One region of the Neobacillus sp. 19 genome, then DNA from elsewhere that is predicted to be linked to it. Evidence: a T-box and tRNA genes for the amino acid it is inferred to sense, from the RefSeq annotation. Region 1 holds a T-box; the other holds one or more tRNA genes.
The links. The T-box of region 1 lies ahead of leuS (leucine--tRNA ligase). A T-box ahead of a tRNA ligase gene usually reads a tRNA of that ligase, here a tRNA-Leu.
Positions count from the first base shown of each region.

Region 2: it has a tRNA-Leu gene. The T-box ahead of leuS (leucine--tRNA ligase) is inferred to sense a tRNA for this amino acid. The anticodon was not compared.

Region 1 is NZ_JBMPZU010000050.1:66,666-70,842, forward strand. It holds gene ACO1D1_RS15420 (rhodanese-like domain-containing protein) at 1-75, opposite strand, end outside; gene leuS (leucine--tRNA ligase) at 132-2,549, opposite strand; T-box leader at 2,718-2,942, opposite strand; gene ACO1D1_RS15430 (MDR family MFS transporter) at 3,093-4,177, opposite strand, start outside.
Region 2 is NZ_JBMPZU010000048.1:3,013-7,189, reverse strand. It holds gene queG (tRNA epoxyqueuosine(34) reductase QueG) at 15-1,145, opposite strand; gene ACO1D1_RS14990 (B3/B4 domain-containing protein) at 1,256-1,924, shown strand; tRNA gene ACO1D1_RS14985 (tRNA-Gly) at 2,006-2,079, opposite strand; tRNA gene ACO1D1_RS14980 (tRNA-Leu) at 2,300-2,381, opposite strand; tRNA gene ACO1D1_RS14975 (tRNA-Leu) at 2,403-2,488, opposite strand; tRNA gene ACO1D1_RS14970 (tRNA-Cys) at 2,529-2,602, opposite strand; tRNA gene ACO1D1_RS14965 (tRNA-Gly) at 2,611-2,685, opposite strand; tRNA gene ACO1D1_RS14960 (tRNA-Gln) at 2,690-2,764, opposite strand; tRNA gene ACO1D1_RS14955 (tRNA-His) at 2,788-2,863, opposite strand; tRNA gene ACO1D1_RS14950 (tRNA-Trp) at 2,875-2,948, opposite strand; tRNA gene ACO1D1_RS14945 (tRNA-Tyr) at 2,958-3,042, opposite strand; tRNA gene ACO1D1_RS14940 (tRNA-Thr) at 3,071-3,143, opposite strand; tRNA gene ACO1D1_RS14935 (tRNA-Phe) at 3,163-3,238, opposite strand; tRNA gene ACO1D1_RS14930 (tRNA-Asp) at 3,247-3,323, opposite strand; tRNA gene ACO1D1_RS14925 (tRNA-Met) at 3,327-3,400, opposite strand; tRNA gene ACO1D1_RS14920 (tRNA-Val) at 3,425-3,500, opposite strand; tRNA gene ACO1D1_RS14915 (tRNA-Glu) at 3,504-3,578, opposite strand; tRNA gene ACO1D1_RS14910 (tRNA-Ser) at 3,599-3,690, opposite strand; tRNA gene ACO1D1_RS14905 (tRNA-Asn) at 3,699-3,773, opposite strand; rRNA gene rrf (5S ribosomal RNA) at 3,788-3,904, opposite strand; rRNA gene ACO1D1_RS14895 (23S ribosomal RNA) at 4,036-4,177, opposite strand, start outside.

The DNA.
Region 1 (4,177 bases):
TACAAGCTCAAGTTTTTCCCCTGCCTCAAGCTTCTTTTGTAATTCTTCTGGTGTAATTGTTTGAATTTCTTCCATCCCAATCATCCTTTCAGAAAACTTCCCCCAAAAGCCAGGGGGAAGTATCCTTAATTTTAATTCGCAACGATATTTACTAACTTACCTGGTACTGTAATCACTTTACGAATTGTTTTTCCTTCAATTTGTTCCTTTACCCGGTCATCGTCCATTGCGATCCCTTCCAATGCTTCTTTGCTGGCATCCGTTGGAACCTTAAGTTTTGTCTTTACCTTACCGTTTACTTGGATGACAATTTCAACTTCATCATCGACTAATTTCGCCTCATCATATGCAGGCCAAGCTTCGTACGAGATGGTTCCGCTGTGACCTAGTTTTCCCCACAGCTCTTCAGCAATATGCGGGCAAACAGGTGCAAGCATTTTTACAAAACCTTCAACATAATCCTTTGGAAGTACAGTTGATTTATAGGCTTCATTAATGAATACCATCATTTGTGAAATCGCCGTATTGAAGCGTAGCCCTTCATAATCCTCGGTAACCTTTTTCACCGTTTGGTGGTACACTTTTTCCAAGGTAGAAGCTTCTTCATTTGGTTGGATTTTCGAATTTAATTCACCGTTTTCCTCCACAAATAAGCGCCATATCCGGTCAAGGAAGCGACGTGAGCCATCTAGACCGTTAGTTGACCAGGCAATCGAGGCATCTAGCGGGCCCATAAACATTTCATATAAGCGAAGCGTGTCGGCACCATGACTGTCGATGATATCATCAGGATTGACCACATTTCCTTTTGACTTACTCATTTTTTCATTGCCTTCGCCCAAAATCATCCCCTGGTTAAATAGCTTTTGGAATGGTTCTTTTGTCGGAACGACTCCGATATCATACAAGAATTTATGCCAGAAACGGGCATACAGCAAGTGAAGTACAGCATGTTCAGCACCGCCAATGTAAATATCAACCGGCAGCCAGTGATTTAATTTTTCAGCTGAAGCCAATGCTTCGCTGTTCTTTGGATCGATATAACGTAAATAGTACCAGCAGCTGCCGGCCCATTGCGGCATTGTATTCGTTTCACGGCGGCCTTTTTTGCCTGTTGCCGGATCCACGACATTTACCCAGTCTGCAATAATAGCAAGTGGTGATTCACCTGTACCGGACGGTTTGATATCTTTCGTTTTTGGCAGCATCAATGGAAGTTGATCTTCAGGAACAGCTGTCATCGTGCCATCTTCCCAATGGATAATTGGAATTGGTTCGCCCCAGTAACGCTGGCGGCTGAACAGCCAATCACGTAAACGGAAGGTTACCTTTTTCGTTCCAATGCCTTTTTCCTCTAACCAGGAAATCATTTTAGTAATTGCCTCTTCTTTATTTAACCCATTTAAGAAGTCGGAGTTGATATGTTCACCATCTCCGGTATATACTTCTTTCTCAACGTCGCCGCCGGCAACAACCGGTATAATTGGCAGACCGAATTCTTTGGCAAAATCATAGTCACGTTCATCGTGGGCAGGTACTGCCATAATTGCACCTGTTCCGTAGCTGACTAATACATAGTCTGCAATCCAGATTGGTATATTTTCACCATTTACCGGATTGATGGCATATGCTCCGGTAAATACACCTGTTTTCTCTTTCGCAAGGTCTGTACGCTCAAGGTCGCTCTTTGTTTTCACTTTATCTAAATAGGCTTCAACAGCAGCGCGTTGCTCAGCAGTTGTGATTTTATCAACAAAGGCATGTTCCGGCGCCAATACAGCATAAGTTGCACCGAATAAGGTATCCGGACGTGTCGTGAAAACAGTGAAGGTTTCATCATGTCCATCGATCGCGAAGGTTACTTCAGCACCTTCAGAACGGCCAATCCAATTGCGCTGCATTTCTTTCAAGCTTTCTGGCCAATCAAGCTCTTCTAAGTCTTCTAATAAACGGTCCCCGTAAGCAGTGATTTTTAACATCCATTGCTTCATCGGACGGCGTTCAACCGGATGGCCGCCGCGTTCACTCTTGCCATCAATGACCTCTTCGTTGGCAAGAACGGTTCCTAATGCGGGGCACCAGTTTACAGCTACCTCATCAATATAGGCAAGTCCTTTCTCCCAAAGCTTTAAGAAAATCCACTGTGTCCATTTATAGTACTCTGGGTCTGTCGTATTTACTTCCCGATCCCAATCATAGGAGAATCCAAGTGCTTTAATTTGTCTGCGGAAGGTGTTAATATTTTGCTCGGTAAACTCCGCCGGATCGTTACCAGTATCTAATGCGTACTGCTCTGCCGGCAGTCCGAAAGCATCCCAGCCCATTGGATGAAGGACATTATATCCCTGCATCCGCTTCATACGAGATAGTATATCTGTTGCTGTATAGCCTTCTGGATGACCTACATGGAGTCCTGCACCTGATGGATACGGGAACATATCTAAAGCGTAGAACTTGCGTTTATCATATTCTTCACTTGTTTTGAATGTTTTTTCTGTTTCCCATTTCTGTTGCCACTTTTTTTCGATTTGCTGATGGTCGAAACTCATTTTATTTTCCTCCTACAAAAAAATAAAAGCGGAAGCGCCTTGTTCAGCCCCGACCAGCATAAGACGGGCCGGTGAGAAGGTTGTTTTTTAACCTTCTTGCCGGACTGGCTTATGACCTCGAGGGGCTAGGCGCTGCAGCTAGATAAAATAAAAAACCTCTCATCCCAAAAAAGGGACGAGAGGATTGTATGTATCTTCCCGCGGTACCACCCACATTAGTGCATGAATGCACTCGCTTCATTCATCCTTAACGCGGAAAACGGCAAGCATTACTGTTCCTTCATGCCTGCAACTCAAAGGCGAGTTCATGATGTACCCGGTTGACTTTCACCAGCCGTCAACTCTCTAATGGCTCGGATATTGACCACTACTACTCCTGATCACTGTTTTTCTAATATAAAAAGTATTACGGTTATTGTATTAAATTTTCAGGCAGTATGCAAGTATGCTTGCGCCTATTTTCATATTAGACCGTTTCTCTTCCTTTTAAACATCAAAAAAACAGTGAGGTACCCCTCACTGTCCATTCCACGTGGACAAATCCTACATTTGTCCACGAACGGTGCCTGACACCAATTTCCTTTTTATTCCATGATCATAGATAAGTGTGGTTATGATGGCGATTAGGAAAAGTCCGATTAATAGGATAAATAGTACTGACATGTTGTATAGGTCTACAATTATTCCGCCTAGTAATGGGCCAATCATTCTGCCACCGGTTGCGGTGCTGTTGACGATTCCTTGATAAAAGCCTTCTCTTCCCTTAGGAGCTAAATCAAAAGCAATGGTAGGAACGGCAGGCCAGATGAACATTTCGCCGACTGTTAGGATTATCATTGCTACGAGGAAGCCTGAAAATGCATTCGCTTTACCTGCAACTAAAAATGAAACGATAAAGATCCCAATTCCAATTAGGATTTGCAACTTAAGAGAAGCAGATAGATATTTAAGTATCCCATTCAAAAGCGGCTGCCCGAGGACGATAATGGCACCGTTTATCGTCCATAATAAACTATAGTGCGTCATTGAGATGTTTATTTCTTGCGTGTAAGATGCAATCGTTGTTGTCCATTGACTGTAAGAAACCCAGCATAGCAAATAACCCGAACAAATAATTAACAAGGCATGTAAATTCACTTTGTTTTTTATTGGAGTCATTGTTTTTTCGATATGGTTGTGTGCTACATGTTCTACCGTGATTCCCTTATATCCAAAAATAGCAATTAGTAAGAAGACAACATACATGATGGTATTCGCTAAGAAGATTAATTGGAAGGAGTAATCAGCTACGATACCGCCAAGTGACGCACCAACGGCTACCCCGAGATTTTGTGCGACATAAATGGCATTAAATGATTTCCGCCCGCCCTCTTTCCAAACCGAACCCGCCATTGCATACATGGATGGAAAAATAATTCCTGCTCCAAAACCAGCGATGGTTAGAAAAACGACGTATTGCGGCCAATCATGCCAAATGGATAAGCCTATAAGGGCCAAGAGGGAAATACCAATTCCCAAAAGAATAGATTTATAGCCGCCAATTTTATCAAATAAATGACCGCCATAGAGATTTCCAATAACGCTTGCTCCCGAGTTGAGCATGAGGACAATCCCGGCTACGGATAAGG
Region 2 (4,177 bases), on a different contig from region 1:
GGTTTGCTCTTTTCTTATTGGAAAAAACTTAATGCTTTATTAATTTCTTCAAGAACCTCAGTATCAGCTTCATTTTCTTTGGCTGTTAAAAGGGCAGTTAATGCCTTGGCGCTGCCAATTTTCCCTAATGCCCATGCAGCCGTTCCCCTTGCAACGGGACTTACTTCTTTTACTAAAACCTCAGTTAATTCAGGAATAGCCGTTTCATCTTTAAAATGGCCAAGTGCAATCATCGCATTCCGCTGAATGGGTTTCTTTCCTCTCCATGAACCCGAGACATAGCCGAACTTATTTTTAAATTCGCGGTTGCTTAGCGATAAAATCGGCTTTAACAGGGGCTTGGCTACTTCAGGGTCGGGCTCCATTTCCGAGTGAAAATAAAAGTTTTTCCCTTTGTTATGCGGACATGCAGTCTGACAGGAATCACAGCCGTAAACACGATTCCCAATCTTTTCCCGAAACTCATCAGGAATAAATCCTTTTGTCTGTGTTAAAAATGATATACAGCGCTGAGCGTTAATTTGCCCGCCTTGGACTAAAGCACCTGTAGGACAGGCATCTAAACACTTTGTGCAAGACCCGCATTGGTCCTCTATTCGTGTGTCCGGTTCAAACGGAATACTTGTTATCATTTCTCCTATATATACGTAGGAGCCAAATTCCGGTGTAATAATGGCACAGTTTTTTCCGCTCCAGCCAATTCCGGCTCTTTCAGCAACTGCCCGGTCTGATAGCTCCCCAGTATCAACCATTGATCTTAACCGGGCATCAGGGATATTAGAGATAATAAATTCTTCCAGCCTTTTCAACCGGTCCCGAAGAATATGATGATAATCTAGCCCCCAAGAGGCTCTGCTGAATATCCCTCTCCGCTCACCCTTCCTGCCTTCCTTCCGTTCCTTCATTTTTGATGGATAAGCGAGGGCAATCGAAATAATTGAGCGAGGCTCTTCAAGCAGCAATGAGGGTGTAACTCGTTTCTCGATATCCGGCTCCTCAAATCCTGATTGATAGCCAAGAGCCTGCTGTCTAATTAAACGATTTTTTAATTCATCGAATGGATCTGCTGTAGTGAACCCGATTTTATCAATGCCAATCTCTTTACTGAAGGCAATAAGTTCAGTTTTTAATCTATTTACATCCATTTCAATTCCCTCCTTTCCAAAATACTTCGTCTATTTTAAAGTTGATAAGATTATTAGCTGCACATCTAATTATGATAAACTATTTTTAATGAAATTTGGAGGTGGAATCGTTGGAAATTCAACTTTCAACGGAAATAATCGAGCAAATTCCCGGCTTTAAACTTGGGGTAATTGAATACAGAAATATCACAGTAGGAGATTCACCACAAATGCTTAAGGGCAGACTGCAGCTTTTTCAAGAGTCGATTTATTTTGATTTAGAAAACACTAATGTAACAGACCTTCCGGGCTTACAAGAATGGCGCAACGTATTTAAACAGACTGGTAAAGATCCAAATCGCTACCGTCCCTCTGCAGAAAGCTTATATAGACGGGTACAATCGCAAAATTATCTTTCTTCGGTGCAAAGTGCTATTGATATCAATAATTTTTTTTCACTTCAGTATCAAGTGCCGATTGGAATTTATGACCTTGATCTTATCCAAGGGTCAGTTGAAATACGAATTGGTAAAGCCGGCGAGGAGTACATAGGATTAAACGGGAGGAAAAATTCTTTAGATCGATTACTTTTGGCCGCTGATCAAGAGGGACCTTTTGGCAGCCCGTTTGTCGATTCAGAACGAACACCCGTAAAATATACTACGAAAAATGCTTTACAAATCATTTATTTACGGCCATCAACCGATATCGAAAATGCTGAAAAGCTGACACTTTCATTAATGGACATGTTTTTACAAATTCATGGCGGGGAAGGTACATTTCATATTCTTGAATGCTAGAAGGCATCCTTTTTTAATGTAATGAAAAAACGCAATGCATCGTTCTCCTATGTAACGATACACTGCGTTAGTTAATATGTATGGAGCGGGTGATGGGAATCGAACCCACTACATCAGCTTGGAAGGCTGAGGTTTTACCAGTAAACTACACCCGCATGTTTTGATTAAATATGACAAATTGATGAACTGACTGTTATTATAATACACACAATTCTTCCATACGTCAAGTAGCTTCATCGAAATTTGTCGATTTTTTTCACTTTACTAAACAACGCTTCTTTATGTTTTTTCTTCTGCGAATTGTCCATCATACGAATAAAAAACAAAAAAGGTTTTCTACATGGTATGTGAAAAACCTTTTTATCATCGAATTGATACCGGTGGTCGGGGTCGAACCGACACTCCTCACGGAACACGATTTTGAGTCGTGCGCGTCTGCCAATTCCGCCACACCGGCGTATTAAGATGTTTGAAGCAATGCCGAGAACCGGAATCGAACCGGTACGGTAGTCACCTACCGCAGGATTTTAAGTCCTGTGCGTCTGCCAGTTCCGCCACCCCGGCAAAAATCAATTACTTATTTTAATCCATGAAAGATAAAATTTGGAGGCGGCAACCGGATTCGAACCGGTGGTAAAGGTTTTGCAGACCTCTGCCTTACCACTTGGCTATGCCGCCGTATATTTTGGAGCGGAAGACGGGATTCGAACCCGCGACCCCCACCTTGGCAAGGTGGTGTTCTACCACTGAACTACTTCCGCAGAATGGCTGGGCTAGCTGGATTTGAACCAACGCATGTCGCAGTCAAAGTGCGATGCCTTACCGCTTGGCTATAGCCCAATGATAATAATAAAATATTTTTATGGGGCGACTGATGGGAATCGAACCCACGAATGTCGGAACCACAATCCGATGCGTTAACCACTTCGCCACAATCGCCACAATATGATTGGCAGGGGTAGTAGGAATTGAACCCACACCAAAGGTTTTGGAGACCTTCGTTCTACCTTTAAACTATACCCCTATAAATAAATGGTGGAGGGGGACGGATTCGAACCGCCGAACCCGGAGGGAGCGGATTTACAGTCCGCCGCGTTTAGCCACTTCGCTACCCCTCCACTATAATATGTTATTGTCAGCTTAAGGTGCCGACGAGAGGAATTGAACCCCCAACCTACTGATTACGATTCAGTTGCTCTACCAATTGAGCTACATCGGCAATCAATTAAATGAATAAATGGTGGCTCAGGACGGAATCGAACCGCCGACACAAGGATTTTCAGTCCTTTGCTCTACCGACTGAGCTACTGAGCCACTCTAAATGGCGGTCTGGACGGGACTCGAACCCGCGACCTCCTGCGTGACAGGCAGGCATTCTAACCAACTGAACTACCAGACCAAATTGCGGGGACAGGATTTGAACCTGCGACCTTCGGGTTATGAGCCCGACGAGCTACCGGACTGCTCCACCCCGCGATAATAATAATAATTAGAGCATTATGGTGGAGGATGACGGGATCGAACCGCCGACCCTCTGCTTGTAAGGCAGATGCTCTCCCAGCTGAGCTAATCCTCCAAATGGTGACCCCTACGGGATTCGAACCCGTGTTACCGCCGTGAAAGGGCGGTGTCTTAACCGCTTGACCAAGGGGCCATATTGTTACAATGTTTTTATGGCGGAGAGCAAGGGATTTGAACCCTTGAGACAGGGTTACCCGCCTACACGATTTCCAATCGTGCTCCTTCGGCCACTCGGACAGCTCTCCAACAAAAATGGCTCCGCAGGTAGGACTCGAACCTACGACCGATCGGTTAACAGCCGATAGCTCTACCACTGAGCTACTGCGGAATAATATGATTACAGCCTGGCAACGTCCTACTCTCACAGGGGCGCATGCCCCAACTACCATCGGCGCTGAGAAGCTTAACTTCCGTGTTCGGTATGGGAACGGGTGTGACCTTCTCGCCATTGTTACCAGACTATTTTATCGACACTATTTTATTATAATGTCTTTTTCATATTTTTCAAGAGGAAATTTAATTTTTTTCATTCCCTCAAAACTAGATAATGCAGAAGAAGTTTTTGTAAAAACGAGTTCAACCAATTTGAAATGGTTAAGTCCTCGATCGATTAGTATCAGTCAGCTCCACATGTCGCCATGCTTCCACCTCTGACCTATCAACCTGATCATCTTTCAGGGATCTTACTAGCTTGACGCTATGGGAAATCTCATCTTGAGGGGGGCTTCATGC